DNA from 2 places in the Delftia sp. DT-2 genome. Region 1 is predicted to be linked to the other one. Evidence: riboswitches for the same ligand, from Rfam matches in the RefSeq annotation. Region 1 holds a riboswitch; the other holds the start of a gene.
What was found. A riboswitch is a leader RNA that binds a small molecule or an ion and turns the genes downstream of it on or off. The one in region 1 is predicted to bind glycine.
Positions count from the first base shown of each region.

Region 2: linked by a shared signal. The riboswitch ahead of PO605_RS21575 (D-amino acid dehydrogenase) and the one ahead of gcvT (glycine cleavage system aminomethyltransferase GcvT) in region 1 are both predicted to bind glycine.

Region 1 covers NZ_JAQOTI010000010.1:236,812-245,591, forward strand. Annotated here, with positions in the region: gene PO605_RS19740 (LysR family transcriptional regulator) at 1-276, shown strand, start outside; gene PO605_RS19745 (fatty acid--CoA ligase) at 292-1,896, opposite strand; glycine riboswitch at 2,066-2,177, shown strand; glycine riboswitch at 2,193-2,311, shown strand; gene gcvT (glycine cleavage system aminomethyltransferase GcvT) at 2,337-3,503, shown strand; gene gcvH (glycine cleavage system protein GcvH) at 3,638-4,012, shown strand; gene gcvP (aminomethyl-transferring glycine dehydrogenase) at 4,084-6,987, shown strand; gene PO605_RS19765 (PAS domain-containing hybrid sensor histidine kinase/response regulator) at 7,143-8,780, shown strand, end outside.
Region 2 covers NZ_JAQOTI010000012.1:53,605-62,384, forward strand. Annotated here, with positions in the region: partial or broken gene PO605_RS21570 (beta strand repeat-containing protein) at 1-854, opposite strand, end outside; glycine riboswitch at 1,243-1,353, shown strand; gene PO605_RS21575 (D-amino acid dehydrogenase) at 1,447-2,778, shown strand; gene PO605_RS21580 (FIST signal transduction protein) at 2,820-4,055, opposite strand; gene PO605_RS21585 (PhaM family polyhydroxyalkanoate granule multifunctional regulatory protein) at 4,137-5,069, opposite strand; gene PO605_RS21590 (copper chaperone PCu(A)C) at 5,212-5,739, opposite strand; gene PO605_RS21595 (hypothetical protein) at 5,836-6,195, opposite strand; gene PO605_RS21600 (glutathione S-transferase family protein) at 6,312-6,974, shown strand; gene recD (exodeoxyribonuclease V subunit alpha) at 6,991-8,780, opposite strand, start outside.

The DNA.
Region 1 (8,780 bases):
GCGCTGGCCGCCCAAGGCCTGAGCCGCCGCGTGGTGCTGGCCCTGCCCCACTGGAGCGCGGCGCTGGAGGTGCTGGCAGGCACCGACCTCGTGCTGACCGTGGGCAGCCGCGCCATTGGCGACCTGCGCCGCCACAAAACGCTGCGCCGTTTCGCTCCGCCGCTGGAGCTGCCCCGGTTTGCCTACCAGCAGGCCTGGCATGTGCGCAAGCAGGGGGATGCCATGCATCGGTGGCTGCGCAACTCGATGGCGCAGTGCTGTTCTGCGCAGAAGTAAGCGCAGGCCGCAGCCTCAGGCTGCCACCACCACCCTCAGCAACTGCTTCTGTATCTTCCCGCTGGCCGTCTTGGGCAGGGCTTCGCGGAAGTGGTAGCGGCGCGGGCGCTTGTAGGCAGCCAGGCGGTCGCCATGGACCAGGAAGGCGTCCAGCGCCTCGGCCGTGGGCGTGGCGCCAGGCTTGGCGACCACGTGGGCGGCGACGATCTGGCCCCAGCGCTCGTCGGCCTCGCCGATGACGGCGACCTCGAGCACATCGGCATGCTCGACCAGCGCGTCTTCCACTTCGCGGGGATAGACGTTCTCGGCACCCGAATTGATCATGTAGTCGATGCGGTCGCGGATCCAGAGATAGCCGTCGTCGTCGATGTGGCCCAGGTCGCCCGTGTGGTACCAGCCGTGCGCCAGGGCGCGGGTGTTGGCGTCGGGGCGGTTGAGGTAGCCGGCCATCATGCAGGGGCCGCGCACGAGGATTTCGCCCACCTCGCCGGGCAGGCAGGCCTCGGCCGGGTCGGTGGGGGCGTTGTCTTCGCGCAAGCGGGCCACGATGAGGTCATGGCCCATGGAGGGCAGCCCGGCCGAGCCCGCGTGCGAGAGTTGCTCGCGCGGCAGGAGGATGGACATGCAGGGTCCCATCTCGGTGGTGCCGTAGACCTGGACCAGGTCGCTGCCGACCTTGCGCGTCCATTCGCGGATCAGGTGCGGCGCCATGGAGGCGCCGCCGTACTCCACCAGCCGCAGCGCGGGCGCCTGCTCAGGCGAGGCGATGGGGTCGGCCAGCAGCATGGTGACCATGGTGGGCGCCGCGAAGAAGAAGCTCACGCGCTCTTCGCGGATCAGGCGCCAGGCCTCGGCCACGTCAAAGCGGCGCAGCAGCACCTGGGTGGCCCCGGCCTGCAGGCGCGGCAGAAAGCTGGTGTGCAGCTCGGCCGTGTGGTTGAGCGGCGCCATGGCCAGGCCCACGTCGTCGCGCGTGAACTGCATGGTCTGGTGCATGAGGGCGTTGTGCGCCAGCTTGCTGCGGTGCGTATGCAGCACGCCCTTGGGCCGGCCCGTGGTGCCGCTGGTGTACATGAGGATGCAGGGGTCGCTCTCGCGCACATGGGCCTGGGGCGGCGCGCTGCTGCGGCCCCTGGCCAGGGCGGACAGGCGCTGCGTGGCCCAGACCGGCAGCGGGTCGGCCGGGGCATCGTCGGCAAAGATCCAGTGCTCGATGCCCGTGCCAGTGCCGCCGCCTTCGGCCTTGAGCAGGGCCTGGGCGCGTGCGGCCACCTCGCCGCCCTCGTGCTCGAAGACCAGGGCGCGCGCTGCGCCGTCCTTGAGGATGAAGGCCAGCTCCTGCGCCGCCAGCCGGTAGTTGATGGGGTTGAAGATGGCGCCCAGGCGCGCGGCCGCCAGCATGGTGAAAACAAAGGCCGGCGTGTTGTAGAGAAAGGCCGCGACCACGTCGCCATGGCCTATGCCCAGCTCGGCCAGGCCGTGGGCGTGGCGGTTGACTTCGGCATCGAGCTGGGCGTAGGTCCAGGCGCGGCGCTCGCCGCCCTCCCACGCGACCAGGGCTTCCTTGTTCGGCAGGTAACGTGCCGGCCAGGCCAATGTGTCTCCCAGCGTCTGCTGCATGTGCGCTTCTTCCTTCTCGCTAACGAGATTTCATATATCGATGCACCTCAATGTAGGAGATTTTTTAGACAGTTATGCAATTTGCAAATGCATCCATGCAGGCAAGCGCATGGAGTTGCAGTCGGCCCGCGGAAATCCCGAAGCCGCGCGGACGCTGGCCGCAGCTAGAATGCGCCGGTCAGGAGAGAGTGCCCGCCCGGCCGCAACGGTCGCAGGCAGCGGCACCGCCGAAGGCGCAGGGTTCGCCCCGAACGCTCAGGCAAAAGGACTGGCACCGCCTGCCGCCACGGCCGCAGGCGTTCCTAGCTGGAGAGAGATGCAGGGCACGGCGGTGTGCCCCATCCACCGAAGGAGCAAGCCCCACGCATGGAAGGTGCGGGTGAATCTCTCAGGTAAAGCGGACAGCAGGGCAGCACATCCCGGAGGACCGGGATGGCGTTATGCCTTGTTCCTTGCCTGAAAGAGAGCCCTCCTTGTCCGCTGCCTCCACCACCGATCTGCTCAGGACCCCGCTGTTCGACCTGCACCAGGAACTGGGCGCGCGCATGGTGCCGTTTGCCGGCTACTCCATGCCCGTGCAATACCCGCAGGGGCTGATGGCCGAGCACCTGCACACCCGCGAGGCGGCAGGCCTGTTCGATGTCTCGCACATGGGCCAGATCAGCCTGCGCGGCCCGGATGCCGGCGCGGCGCTGGAATCGCTGCTGCCCATGGACGTGCTGGGCCTGGGCGAACACCGCCAGCGCTACGGCCTGCTGCTCAACGACGCGGGCGGCATTCTGGACGACCTGATGTTCGTGCGCCGCGAGGACGACCTGTTCCTGATCGTCAACGGCGCCTGCAAGCATGAAGACCTGGCGCACATCCAGGCCCGCATCGGCGGGCGCTGCGAAATCGAGCCCCAGTTCGACCGGGGCCTGCTGGCGCTGCAGGGCCCGCAGGCCGCAGCCGCCATGGAGCGCCTGCTGCCCGACACGGCCGGCCTGGTGTTCATGACAGGCGGCCACTTCGACTGGGAGGGGGCCGAGCTGTACATCACGCGCAGCGGCTACACCGGTGAGGACGGCTTCGAGATCTCCCTGCCCGCCAGCCACGCCGAGGCCTTTGCCCGTGCCCTGCTGGCCCAGCCCGAAGTCAGGCCCGTGGGCCTGGGCGCGCGCAATTCGCTGCGCCTGGAAGCCGGCCTGTGCCTGTACGGCAACGATCTGGACACGACCACCACCCCGGCCGAGGCCGCCCTGAACTGGGCCGTGCAGAAGGTCCGCCGCGCAGGTGGCGAGCGCGAAGGCGGCTTTCCCGGCGCGGCCACCGTGCTGGCCCAGCTGCAGTCGCCCGAGCTGCTCACGCGCAAGCGCGTGGGCCTGGTGGCCCTGGAGCGCGTGCCCGTGCGCGAAGGCACGGAGCTGCTGGATGCCGGCGGCCGCAAGGTCGGCCAGGTCACCAGCGGCCTGCTGTCGCCCACGCTGAACCAGCCCGTGGCCCTGGCGTACGTGGAGCCGGGCAGCGCCGCCGTCGGCACCACGCTGCAGGCCATGGTGCGCGGCAAGGCCGTGCCCATGCAGGTGCAGGCCACGCCCTTCGTGGCGCCCCGCTATCACCGCGGTTGAGGACAGCCTGCGCGCTTGGCGTGGATCGAGTTCGGCGGATTCGTTTTTCCTGCCATCGCATGCCGCTACAGTGCGCACTGACCTTTCTCAAACCGCGTTTCACAGGTTTTTTTCAGTTTCTATCGGAGCAAGCCATGAGCATCCAGTATTCCAAGGACCACGAGTGGATCAACGCCGCCAACCCTGACGCGGCCATCGTCGGCATCACCCTCCACGCGCAGGACGCGCTGGGCGATGTGGTGTTCGTCGACCTGCCCGCCGTGGGCACCAGCTTCAACCAGGGCGATGTGGCCGGCGTGGTCGAGTCCGTCAAGGCCGCCGCCGATGTCTACATGCCCGTCAGCGGCGAGATCGTCGAAGTCAACGAGGCCCTGCGCGACGACCCCTCCCTGGCCAACAGCGACCCGCTGGGCGAAGGCTGGTTCTTCAAGGTCAAGCTCAGCGACGCAGGCCAGCTGGCCGCGCTGCTCGACGAAGCCGCCTACACGGCCTTTGCCCAGAGCAACTGACGCCACTTTCCGGCCAGGACGGGCGCCAGGGCCCGCCCTGGCGCTTTTCAGCTTTTGAGACAGGTCCCTCCATGCTGATGTCCTCCACCCAGCCCCTTGCCGCCCTCGAGAACGCCACCGAATTCGTGGCCCGCCATATCGGCATCGCGCCCGAAGACGAGGCCCACATGCTCAGCGCCATCGGCGCGGCATCGCGCGATGCGCTGATCGACGCCATCGTCCCGCCCTCCATCCGGCGCCACCAGCCCATGGCGCTGCCGCCAGCGGCCACCGAGGCCCAGGCGCTGGCCGAACTCAAGGCGCTGGCAGGCCGCAACCAGCTGCTCAAAAGCTTCATCGGCCAGGGCTACTACGGCACGCACACGCCCGGAGTCATCCTGCGCAACATTCTCGAGAACCCCGCCTGGTACACGGCCTACACGCCCTACCAGGCCGAGATCTCGCAAGGCCGCATGGAGGCCCTGGTCAACTTCCAGACCATGGTCTGCGACCTGACGGCCATGCCGATTGCCAACGCCTCCATGCTGGACGAGGCCACGGCGGCCGCCGAGGCCATGACGCTGGCCAAGCGCTCCGTCAAAAGCAAGAGCAACCGTTTCGTGGTGGCCGGCGATGCCCACCCCCAGACCATCGAGGTGATACAGACGCGCGCCGCGCCGCTGGGCATCGAGGTGCTGCTGGCCAACTCGCTGGAGGAATGGAACCAGCTGATGGAGGGCGACTACTTCGCCGTGCTGGCCCAGTACCCTGCCACCAGCGGCCGCCTTCCTGACAATGTGGGCGATCTGCGCGCCGACGTGGACAAGGCCCATGGCAAGCAGGCCGCCTTCATCGTGGCCACCGACCTGCTGGCGCTGACCCTGATCACGCCGCCCGGCGAATGGGGTGCCGACATCGTGGTGGGCACCACCCAGCGCTTTGGCATGCCCATGGGCGCCGGCGGCCCGCACGCCGCCTTCATGGCCTGCCGCGACGAGTTCAAGCGCTCCCTGCCCGGCCGCCTGGTCGGCGTGAGCGTGGACGTGCACGGCAAGCCCGCCTACCGCCTGGCACTGCAGACGCGCGAGCAGCACATCCGCCGCGAAAAGGCCACCTCCAACATTTGCACGGCCCAGGTGCTGCCCGCCGTGGTGGCCAGCATGTACGCCGTCTACCACGGCCCCGAGGGCCTGGAGCGCATCGCCCGCCGCGTGGCCTCGTACACGGCCATCCTGGCGCGCGGCCTGGCCGAGCTGGGCGCGCCGCTGCGCGAGGCGCCCAGCTTCGACACGCTGAGCCTGCACACGGGCGCGGCCACCCAGGCCATCGTGGAGCGTGCCGTGTCCCTGGGCGCCAACCTGCGCGTGTATTTCAAGGAATACCTGTGCATCTCGCTGGACGAGACCACCACGCGCGCCGATGTCGAGCTGCTGTGGAAGATCTTCGCCCGGGACGGCCAGGCCCTGCCCAGCTTCACCGCCTTCGAAAAGGGCGTGGAGCCGCTGATTCCCGACGGACTGCGCCGCAGCAGCGCCTTCCTCACGCACCCGGTGTTCAACACCCACCGCTCCGAGACCGCCATGCTGCGCTACATCCGCCAGCTGTCGGACAAGGACCTGGCGCTGGACCGCAGCATGATCCCGCTGGGCTCCTGCACCATGAAGCTCAACGCCACCAGCGAGATGATTCCCATCACCTGGCCCGAATTCGCCCAGGTGCACCCCTTTGCCCCGGCCGACCAGCAGCAGGGCTATGCGGAACTGGACAAGCAGCTGCGCGACTGGCTGTGCCAGGCCACGGGCTACGCCGGCATCAGCCTGCAGCCCAATGCCGGCAGCCAGGGCGAGTACGCGGGCCTGCTGGCCATCAAGGGCTGGCATGCGAGCCGGGGCCAGTCGCACCGCAACGTCTGCCTGATTCCAAGCAGCGCCCACGGCACCAACCCGGCCAGCGCGCAGATGGTGGGCATGCAGGTGGTGGTCACCGCCTGCGACGCCAACGGCAACGTCGACATGGCGGACCTGGCGGCCAAGTGCGAGCAGCACAGTGCCAACCTGGCCTGCATAATGATCACCTACCCCAGCACGCACGGCGTGTTCGAGACCCAGGTCAAGGAGCTGTGCAAGCTGGTGCATGACCACGGCGGCCGCGTCTACGTGGACGGCGCCAACATGAACGCCCTGGTGGGCCTGGCCGCGCCGGGCAGCTTCGGCGGCGATGTCAGCCACCTGAACCTGCACAAGACCTTCTGCATCCCGCACGGCGGCGGCGGCCCGGGCGTGGGCCCCGTCTGCGTGGTCGAGGATCTCGTGCCCTTCCTGCCCGGCCATGCCACCACGGGCCTTGCGGGCGGCACGGGCGCGATCAGTGCCGCGCCGCTGGGCAATGCGGCCGTGCTGCCCATCAGCTGGATGTACATCCGCATGATGGGCGCCCAGGGCCTGACCCTGGCCACCGAGACCGCCATCCTCAGCGCCAACTACATCAGCGCCCGGCTGCGCGACCACTACCCCACGCTGTACGCGGGCGAGCACGGCCATGTGGCGCACGAGTGCATCCTGGACCTGCGCCCGTTCAAGGAAAGCACGGGCGTCATGGCCGAGGACGTGGCCAAGCGCCTGATCGACTACGGCTTCCATGCGCCCACGCTGTCCTTCCCCGTGCCCAACACGCTGATGGTGGAGCCCACCGAAAGCGAAAGCCTGTACGAGCTGGACCGCTTCGTGGACGCCATGATCGCCATCCGCGAGGAAATCCGCGCCATCGAGCAGGGCCGCCTGCCCCAGGACGACAACCCGCTCAAGAACGCGCCGCACACGGCCGAGACCCTGCTGGCTTCGGAATGGACCCACCCGTACAGCCGCGAGGCCGCCGCCTACCCCGTGGCTGCCCTGCGCCAGTCCAAGTACTGGTGTCCCGTGGGCCGGGTGGACAACGTCTACGGCGACCGCAACCTCTACTGCAGCTGCATCCCGGTCGACGCTTACCTGAGCTGAAGCACCTGCCACCCAAAGGGGCGCTTGTGGCGCCCCGGCCGGCGCGCGTACACTGCGGCCCTGCCCGCGCCGGGCCCCGGTCCATCTGCCGGGCGCCAGGCGCGGGCAACCAGGATTTGTGCGGCAGATGCCGCTTTCCCCAGCGCCAGCACGCGATGAGCAGCCAAGACCCTTCCGACCAGCCTCGCGACGACGAGCACCTGCCCCTGCATGCCTTGCTGGCGCCCGGCGCCGACCTGCCCCCCGTCGAACGTTTCCCCTCCTTCCAGCCCGAGGACGATCCGCTGCAGGCCCTGGTCGCCGAGCTGCGCAACTACCAGCGCGAGCTGGAGATCCAGAACCGCGTGCTGGACTACAGCCAGGCCGTGGCCGAAAGCGCCTCCGAGCGCTTCGAAGCCCTGTTTGCCAGCATTCCCCTGCCCCTGCTGGTGGTGGACGAGCACGACATGGTGGTGCAGGCCAACGCCATGGCGCACAGCGCCTTCCAGCCCACCGAGCATGACCGGCTGCTGGTCAATTTCGCGCCCTTCGTGCACCCTGACGACGCCGAGCGCGTGCGCGAGACCTTCGTTGCGGCACGCGAGCTGGGCCGCACCGAGGCCCACGAGGTCTGCTTCGACATCACCGAGCAGCACCAGCTGCGCGCCGACCTGCATGTGGCCTGCATCGCCATCCCGCAGCAAAGCGGCCCGCCCATTGCGCAGTACCTGTGCGCCGTGGTCGACCAGGGTCCGCTGCTGGCCGAGCGCCTGGCGCTGCAGCAGCGCAACCACCAGCTGTTCCTGAGCGAGCGGCGGCTCGAATCGGTCATCAACTCGGCCCTGGACGCCATCATCTGCCTGGACCACGAGCAGCGCATCACCGTCTTCAATCCCACGGCTGCCGCCCTGTTTCTGTGTCCGCCGCACGACGCGCTGGGCAGTCCGCTGGAGCGTTTCCTGCCCGATGCGGCCCAGGCCCTGTCCTTTGCGCCGCTGACCACGCAGGCCGTGCTGGGCGAGATGACGGCACGCACGGCCAGCGGCCGCGAAATCCCGGTCGAGGTCAGCGTCTCCTTCGAGCACCACAGCGGCGGCGAGACCACCACCGTGTTCGCGCGCGACCTCACCAGCCGCAAGAAGGCCGAGGCCCAGCGCAACGAGCTGGAAGAGCAGCTGCGCGAATCGCACAAGATGCAGGCCCTGGGCACCATGGCCGGCGGCATTGCCCACGACTTCAACAACATCGTGGGCGCCATCCTGGGCAATGTGGAGCTGGCCAAGGCCGACTGCGGCGGCAATGCCGCAGCCATCGAAAGCCTGCAGGAGATCGAAAAGGCCGGCCGCCGCGCGCGCGACCTGGTGCGCCAGATCCTGACGTTCAGCCGCAATGAACCGCCGCAGCGCAAGCCCGTGCAGGCGCGCGAGGTCATGGGCGACACGGCGCGGCTGCTGCGCGTGACCCTGCCGCCCGCCGTGGAGCTGCAGGTGCACGTGCCGCCGCAGATGCCGCCCATGCTGGCCGACGCCATGCAGGTGGAGCAGGCCCTGTTCAACCTGTGCACCAATGCCATGCACGCCCTGGGCGAGCGGCGCGGCCTGATCCAGATGGATGCCGACCTGGTGCGCCCGGACCAGCGCCTGTGCGAACGCCTGGGCCTGCCGCCCGTCAGCTATGTGGCGCTGTCGGTGCAGGACAACGGCCCCGGCATGGACGCACGCACGCTGCAGCGCATCTTCGAGCCCTTCTTCACCACCAAGCCCGTGGGCCAGGGAACGGGCCTGGGCCTGCCCGTGGTGCACGGTGTCATGCGC
Region 2 (8,780 bases), on a different contig from region 1:
GTGGTGCCCGTATCGCCGCCGCTGATCATCTGGGTTTGACCACAGGCATTGGTGGCTCCCGTCACGGCGCCGGACTGGGCTCCGCTGACGAATGTATTGGCACAGCGCACGTAAACCGTCTGATTGTCGACATACGGATGGAGGTTTCCCGCCGCATCCTTGGATGTCCCGCTCTGTATGGTTCGTACCGACGTGGTCAGTGTCGGCGCAAAGACGATGGAAACATCGGCACTCGGATCCAGCGTTTGCAGCGTGTAGTTGGCTGCCTGAATGGCCGCTCGCAGCGTGCACGCGCCAGCAAAGGTGCCCCCCAGCGTGCTGACACAGGTGGTTGGTGTCGTTGCATTGGCATTGGGAGCGTCGCTGTTGTCGGTGACCGTGAAGACGATGGTCGCCGCCAGTGCCGTGGATGAGATACCCGCGCATGAAAGCAGCAGCAAAGAGAAAAGGCACTTCGCTGCACGCCACTTGCGAAAAAATGCCGAACCAGGCAGGCGATTGAAAGCATGCATGATATTCCCCGTTTTCTCAAGGAGATATGACAGGAAAATGATTTTCCCAATGGCAATGGCCATCAGTTGTACCCAGCGCATTTGCATCGCCGTACCTCGAATAGTTCTATTTGAATCACGAGCCCACAACTCACCTTGCAGCCGGTGAGTTTGGAAGCAAAATTTTTCGCGCAGATCCTGCGCGTCAATCAAAAAAAGGCGGATTTCCATCAACGCTTGCGCGCTGCTCCACTGCCCGTTGAGCGGACACACCTTCAGTCGGGTTTGCGACGCAAAACATTCCTCCCTCGACAAACCATATTCAACGTGCTTGTATTTTTTCAGTGACGGACCAGTTTCCATGGACCCGCACCTGTGCAACGGTAAGTCGCCTATCAGACATATATACAACCCATGGTTAACCCATGCAGGTCCAATCGACCAGAACATGCACTGACAAACCACTGCACATATCGATAGACTAAATCATGTTTTTTTCTATTTCAATAGTTTTTTTACATGAAACCAGAGACTCGTACCAGCGCTACGAGGGAGGCGCTTGAGCGATCTAGGGAATACCCTGAATCAGCCACACCACATACAAGTAACTGGTGGTATCCCCAATACGACTGGAACTGGCTGCGCAAGCCCCATAGAATCGCCCCTGCAGGAGAGCAGGCGGGCGCCACGGTGCCGAGCCTCACCGAAGGCGCAAACTCCCATACACGCTCAGGTTCCGTACTGCAAACACAACATGCCGTCTGGAGAGCCGCCGCACGCAATGTGCGGCGCACCGAAGGAGCAAGCCCCGTTCCCATGGACGGCGGTGAATCTCTCAGGTACCAAGGACAGGGGGAGCGGCAGCTGCGTCACGACGGACGCCGGCTGCCTGCTATCCAGACCATAGCGGCCAGCTTTCGCGTGACCCGGCACATGCCTTTGAAAGGGCATCGTCATGCGCGTCATCGTTCTCGGAGCCGGCCTGATCGGCACCACGTCGGCCTACTATCTGCAATCCCTCGGTCATGAAGTGACCGTCATCGACCGCCAGGCCGCGCCCGGCGCCGAAACCAGCTTCGCCAACGGCGGGCAGATCTCGGTCAGCCATGCCGAACCCTGGGCCAACCCCGGCGCACCGCTGAAGTTGCTGGGCTGGCTGGGCCGGCAGGACGCCCCCCTGCTGTTCCGCCTGCGCGCCGACATGCGCCAGTGGCTCTGGGGCCTGTCCTTCCTGCGCAACTGCACGCCCGCGCGCACGCGCCACAACATCCAGCAGATCGTTCGCCTGGGCACCTACAGCCGCGAGGCCCTGCAGCAGCTGCGGTCGGACACCGGCATCCAGTACGAGCAGCGCATGCAGGGCATCCTGCACTTCTACACGAACGCCCGCGAGTTCGAGGGCGCGCTCAAGCCCACCGAGCAGATGCAGGCCCTGGGCTGCGACCGCCGCCTGATCGACGCCGACGAAGCCGTGCGCCTGGAGCCGGCCCTGGCCCATGTGCGCGGGCAGATAGCGGGCGCCACCTATACGGCCGAGGATGAATCGGGCGACGCCAACCTCTTCACGCGCGAGCTGGCACGCATTGCCGCCACCACGGGCGTGCAGTTCCGCCACGGCCACCACGTCATGGCGCTGCGCACCACGGGCGCAGGCGCCAGCCGCCATATCGACCATGTGGAGGTGACCAATGCCGATGGCCGCTACGAACGCATCCAGGGCGACGCCTATGTGTTGGCCATGGGCTCGTTCAGCCCGCTGCTGGCCCAGCCGCTGGGGCTGCACCTGCCCATCTACCCGGCCAAGGGCTACTCCGTGACCCTGCCGGTGCTGGACCCCGCCAAGGCCTACCAGGTCAGCCTGACGGACGATGAGTTCAAGCTGGTGTTCTCGCGCTACACGGGCGCGCAGGGCGACCGCCTGCGCATTGCCGGCACGGCCGAGTTCAACGGCTACGACCGCAACCTGGACCCCGTGCGCTGCGAGGCCATCGTGCGGCGCGTGCAGCAGCTGTTCCCCGGCGCCGGCGATACCGGGCGCGCCCAGTTCTGGAGCGGCCTGCGCCCCGCCACGCCCAGCAATGTGCCGCTGATCGGACGCTCGCCCATCGCCAACCTGTTCCTGAACACCGGCCACGGCACGCTGGGCTGGACCCATGCCTGCGGCTCCGGCATGGCGCTGGCCGACCTGGTCAGCGGCAGGCAGCCGGCCGTGGATTTCGATTTTCTGGGAGCCGCAGCCATGGACCCGGATCGCAGCGCAGGCACGGTGCGCCCGCGCGCGGTCTGAGGTGCAGACGGTGTGTACGGCGTGTACGGCGTGTACGACGCCTAGGCAGTGAACACCATCAACACCCCGGCGAAGCGGTGCAGGCGGGCGTCCATGATCTCGGCTTCGGCGACGAAGCCGATCAATGGCACATCGCCCAGTGCGTGGCGCAGGGTGCGCAGTTCGGCATCGGGGCCGCCGAACAGGCCGCCGCCGCGGCCCCGGCAACTGATGTAGATGGCGCCACGGATGCGGGGCTGTGCCTCGCCTTCGGGCGCCGCCTCCTCGGGCTCCGCCGCATCGCGCAGCGCAGCGCCCAGTTGCAGCAGTTCCTGGCGCGCCACCTGGGCCTGGCGGCGGCAAAAGATCACCGAATGCCCGGCCTCCACGGCCGAGGACAGGGCCACGCCCTGGCGCAGCGGGTCCAGGCCAACCAGGGTCAGCACCTGGGCCTCTTCGGTCAGCACGCCGTGGGCCAGGCCCCGGCCCGGCGGCGCAATGGCCGCCAGCGTGGTGCGGACCGTGGTCAGCGCGGGCTGCCAGTCGCTGCCTTCCAGCTCCACGCCCAGCAGCTGCAGCAGGCGCTGCAGGGCCGGGTCGCCATCGAGCCTGGTGACCAGGGCGCCGCGCGCCTCGGTGATCTCCAACCCCTCGCCCAGCGGCACGCAGCCCTGGGCCATGCCCGTGATGCAGGGCACGCCGGCACCGAAGGCCACGCCTGAAAAGCCACCACGAAAAATGCCGCGCGCGTCCGCATGCTGCGCATGCAGATCCTCGGTGCGGCAGGCGATCTGCACACCCTCCACGCCATCTTCTCCGTCATCGCCCACGCCGCCGAACAGCAGGCCGGACTCGGTGCGCTCGGACAGCTCGTACAGCAGCTCGGCCAGCTCGGGCTGGCCGCCTGCGGCATGGACCAGGGCCGAATGGGCCGTGAAGCCGGCCTCGCCGCCAGGCGCATGCAGGGGCGCCAGGCCCGAATACAGGCGGTAGTGGGCGGCCGGTACATCCAGCAGCATCACCGCGAGCGCGGTTCCTGACAGGTACTCATGCGACATGGCCAGAACGCCGCCGGCCGAGCAGCCGGCCCAGTCCGCCACATGGGGCAGGGCCCTGGCCAGATGCTGCAACAGCGGCCGTGCGTGGGCGGCATGCGCATGGGACAGGTACACCAGTCCCAGACGGGGCCGCTGCGCGTGGCCGGGCCCGGCCATCTGCAAGCGCAGCTGCTGCAGCACCGCGTCGGCCGCGGCGCGCCAGTCGGAATGGCTGGCATGGCCTACAGGAAACAACGACATACCAACCTTCTTTCTAGCCCCGCCAGCACCCGGCTTGCGGGTGGCTGGGGCCTTGCGCATCCATGGGTCCGGCCCGATCGGTCAACGCGCCGGCCGGCTCTTGGCTGCCGGCTTGCTGGCGGCCGGCGCCTTGGCTCCAGCCTTTGCAGCGGTTTTCCTGGCAGCCGCTTTGGAGGGAGCCTTGGCAGCGGTCCTGGGGGCTTCGGCCTGCGCCGCCGGCTTTGCGGACGGCGCCTTGGCAGGGGAGACCGCCGCCGCCTTGCCCGCCTGCGCAGCAAAGGCGCTGGCCTGTGCCGCCATGCGGTCCATGGTGGCCTTGGCCAGGTCACCGGCCATGCCGGTGGCGCGCTGGGCGGCCGCCACGGCCTCCGGGGCCATGGGCTCGGCCATGGCCTTGGCGGCGATCTGCTGGAATTGCTGGGTCAACGCGCCCCACCACTGCATGGCCTGGCCCATGGCGGCGGCCTGGGCGGACTCGTCCTTGGGCGCCGCAGTCTCCGCGGCTGCGGGTCTGTCGGCGGCCTTGGCCGCCTCGGGGGCTGCAGGCGGCGCGGCAGCGGCCTGTGCGGGCTCGGGCTGCGGCTTTTCCTTCTTGCTCGCCCGGCTGGCGGCCGAGGACATGGGCCAGTCCGAAAGGTCGCCCTGCCCCGCGCTGGCGGCGCCCTTGGCCGCGGCGGTGGCTGCGGCGGTTGCGGCTGCAGGGAACTGGAAGGCCTGCGCCAGCTCGCCCATGCTGACGTTCATGCCCTGCAAGGTGGACAGCGTCATGCGCTGCACTTCCAGGGCCTGGATGGTGGCGGACAGCGCCTTGCCGTTCTGGTCGAGCCAGAACTGCACGGCCTTGAGTTCGGTGATGCGCTTGTCCACCTCTTCGATGCTCACCGTGGGCGCCACCCATTCGGGCAGGCGCCCCAGGGGCCGGGCGGTGGCCGATCCTGCACTCTGGGCCAGGCCCTGCAGGAAGTCGAAACCGGGGATGAACTTGCCGAAACCGAAGGAGGACGCATCACTCATGGCAGCACTCGCTAGGACTGGGTTGGAAGAACATGCCGGTGAAGCACACCGGCCATGCGCTCAGCTTAACCCAGGCACACGCCAAGTCCATCGCAAGTCATGCACGGCCCGCTGCGCACAAACCCGGTGGATGACAAAAAGCTCAGTGGGAGTGGCCGGCATGTCCGCCGTGTCCGCCATGCGCGCCGCCCTGCGCAGCCGATGCCGCACCTGCGCCGGGCGCCATGGCGCGCACGGGGACCTGCAGGCTCAGGCGCGAGGTCTCGCCCTTGGCGTCCTTGAACACCAGGGTGATGGGTACCTGACTGTCCTTGAGCAGCGGGCTCTTGAGCTGCTGCAGCATGACGTGGTAGCCGCCGGGCTTCAGGTCCACGGCCACGCCCTTGGGCAGGTCCAGGCCGTCGATGGCGCGCATGCGCATCACATCGCCTTCCATCTTCATTTCATGCACCTCGGCCACGCCGGCGGCGGGCGACTCCACGCCCACCAGGCGCAGCGGCTCCTCGGCCGTCAGGCGCATGAAGGCGCCCGTGGCCTGCTGGCCCGGCACGCTGGCACGCGCCCAGGCGGCGTCGGCCTTGACATGGGCCGCATCGGCATGGGCATGGGCCAGGCCCATGGACAGGGAGGCGGCGATCAGGAAAGGGGTGGTCCATTGACGCAGTGTCATCACGGTTTCTCCAGAAATTTCAATGCATTGCGGCACGGTCTTCGTGCCTTGCAAAAAGGGTTGGCCAAGCGAAGGAAGCGGGAGTGAATCCGGGAGTCACCGGGGCGGTGCGCGGGCCTGGGGCAGGGCCGGCATGGCCACGCTGTGGACGGAGGCCGGGTGCGCCCGTGGCTGCGCATCTGCCACCAGCGGTGCCGGGGCCGCACTGCACCGGGCGGGCGGCGGCGCCAGCGGGGGCAGGCACAGCGGGCAGTCGATGCCGTGGCTGCCGGCAAGGGCATCGTCCTGACCGGCTGGCGAGGGCACCCAGACCGATTCGCCAGCGGCCGAGCACAGGCGCTCCCAGCCCGAGGCGCGCGCCAGCGGCGCAAACGCCGAAGCCAGCGCCACGCACAGCCACAGGCCCAGCGCCCAGCGGGCGCAGGCAGCCAAGGTGGAGGGCAGGCGAAGCGGCATGACGTCATTCTAGGGGTCTGCCCCAGGACGTCATGTCCGTGACCCCGCCAGGCCCTGCCCGCCCCTACCATCGCAGGCGCATCCCCCAGCCCTCACCAACACCCTAGGAGACACCCATGCTCACCCTGTGCGGATTCGCGGCCAGCAACTACTACAACAAGGTCAAGCTGGCCCTGCTGGAAAAGCAGCTGCCCTTCAACGAGGAACTGGCCTGGCTGGGAGAGACCGACATGGCGCTTTCTCCGCTGGGCAAGGTGCCCTACCTGCGCATCGACGACGGCCGGGGTCTGTGCGAGTCGGCCGCCATGGTCGAGTACGTGGAGACGCTGTCGCCCTCGCCGGCCCTGCTGCCGGCCGACGCCTTCGAGGCCGCCAAGGTGCGCGAGCTGTGCGTGTACCTGGACCTGCACCTGGAGCTGGTGGCGCGCATCCTCTACCCGCAGGCCTTCTTCGGCGGCCAGGTCAGCGACTCCACCCGGGAGCGCACGCTGGCCCAGCTCGACAAGAACGTGGCGGCCTTCGCCAAACTCGCGCGTTTCTCACCCTTTGTGGCGGGCGACAGCTTCACGCTGGCCGACTGCTGCGCCATCGTCCACCTGCCCCTGGTCAGCGCGGCCAGCAAGATCGTTGGCGGCCGCGACGTTCTGGCCGACCTGCCCGTGCGCGAGTACCTGGCACGCATGGCCGAGCGGCCCACGGTGCAGCAGGTCAATGCCGACCGCAAGACCAATACGGCGCTGATGATGGCCCGCTACGCCAGCGACAAGACCCCGGCCTGAGGCGCGGGGCCTTCACTCACTCCTGCAGCCAGCGCAGCAGCCCGCTGGCGCGCTGCGTGGGGCTGCCAACGGCCGAGGCCAGCAGGCCCGGCACCTCGGAGAACAGCGAGAAGGCCTGGCGGGCGCGCGTGATGCCGGTGTAGACCAGCTCGCGCCCCAGCACGCTGCCGCCGCGCGAGGGCAGCACCAGGGCGGTGTGCTCGAACTCCGAGCCCTGGCTTTTGTGCACCGTCATGGCGAAGGCGGTCTCCACATGGGCCATGCGGCTGACGCCGACCGAGCGCAATTCGTCGCCCTGCAGGAAGTAGACGCGCAGCAGTTGCCCTGGCTGCCCCTGGTGCGCTCCCGGCAGCGCAATGCCGATGTCGCCGTTGAACACGCCCAGCTGCGCGTCGTTGCGCGTGACCATGACGGGACGGCCCGCATACCATTCGCCGCCCCGGCGGATCACGCCCTGCGCATCCAGGGCCTGCTCCACCGCGCGGTTGAGGCCGGACACGCCCCAGTCCCCCTCGCGCACAGCGCACAGCAGCCGGAAGCGCTCGAAGGCCTGCAGCACAGCGACCACCCAGGCGCGGTGCGCTGCCTCGTCGGCGCCGGCCGCATCCGGCCGGCCCTGCAGCGCCTGGGCATAGAGGGCATAGCTGGCAAGACCGCCGCGCCCGTGCACGGCCAGTTCGGTCACGGCGTACACGCCGCCGCCATGGCGTTCCCACAGCTCGGAACCGGCGCCGGCTTGCGTGCCGGCATCGAGCAGGGCCTGGGCCTTCACCGCCTCACCGGCATTCACGGCGTGTGCCAGCTGGCCGATGGGGCCGCCGAAGCGCCGGCTCTCGCGCAGCATGACGGTGTGCTGCGCCAGCGCTGGCGCACGATCGCCGTCGGGCGCCGCGAACTGCGGCGGCAGCCGCTGGCCCGCCACGCGCAGTGCGTAGTCCAGCGTGTCGGGCAGGTAGCGCCCGGCCTGGGCATCGCGGCACAGGTCGCCCAGCACGGCGCCCGCCTCCACCGAAGCCAGTTGGTCCTTGTCGCCCAGCAGCACCAGGCGGGCGCCGGCCGGCAGTGCCTCCAGCAGCGCCGCCATCATCTCCAGGTGGACCATGGAGGCCTCATCGACGATGAGCACGTCCACGTCCAGCTGCCGCCCTGCATGGAATCCCCAGTGCCGCGTATCGGGCCGCGCGCCCAGCATGGAGTGCAGGGTGCGCGCCGCAGCCATGCGCTGCACCAGGCCCGCCAGGTCGATCTCGCCGCCCATGCTGCCCTGCAATTGCAGCAAGGCCCCGTCGATCGATTGCTTCAGCCGCGCAGCCGCCTTGCCCGTGGGGGCGGCCAGGGCCACGCGCAACTGGCCGGCATCGGGCGCCGTGGCAAACAGCAGGGCCAGCAGCCGAGCGGCGGTATAGGTCTTGCCGGTGCCGGGGCCGCCCGTGATCACCGACAGCCGGCCGCGCAGCGCCAGCGCGCAGGCCAGCTTCTGCCAGTCCACGGCGCCACCGTCCGCCGCAGGCGGGAACAGCCGGTCCAGCCAGTGGCGGGCCAGGGCTTCGTCCAGCGGCTGGCCGGCCACGGCCTGCGCCGCCGTGCGCTGGATGACGTGGGCGGCCACGGCGCGTTCGTAGTCCCAGTAGCGGCGCAGGTACAGCAGCGGCGCGGGGCCGTCTGCGCCGGCCAGCACCAGGGGCTGGCCGAGGTCCTCGCTGCCATCCTGTCCATCTACCTGCTCCCCGTGCACCACGCGCACCACGGGGCTGGCGCTCAGCGCCGCAACCCAGCCGGACAGGCGCGCAGGCAGCATCTGCCACA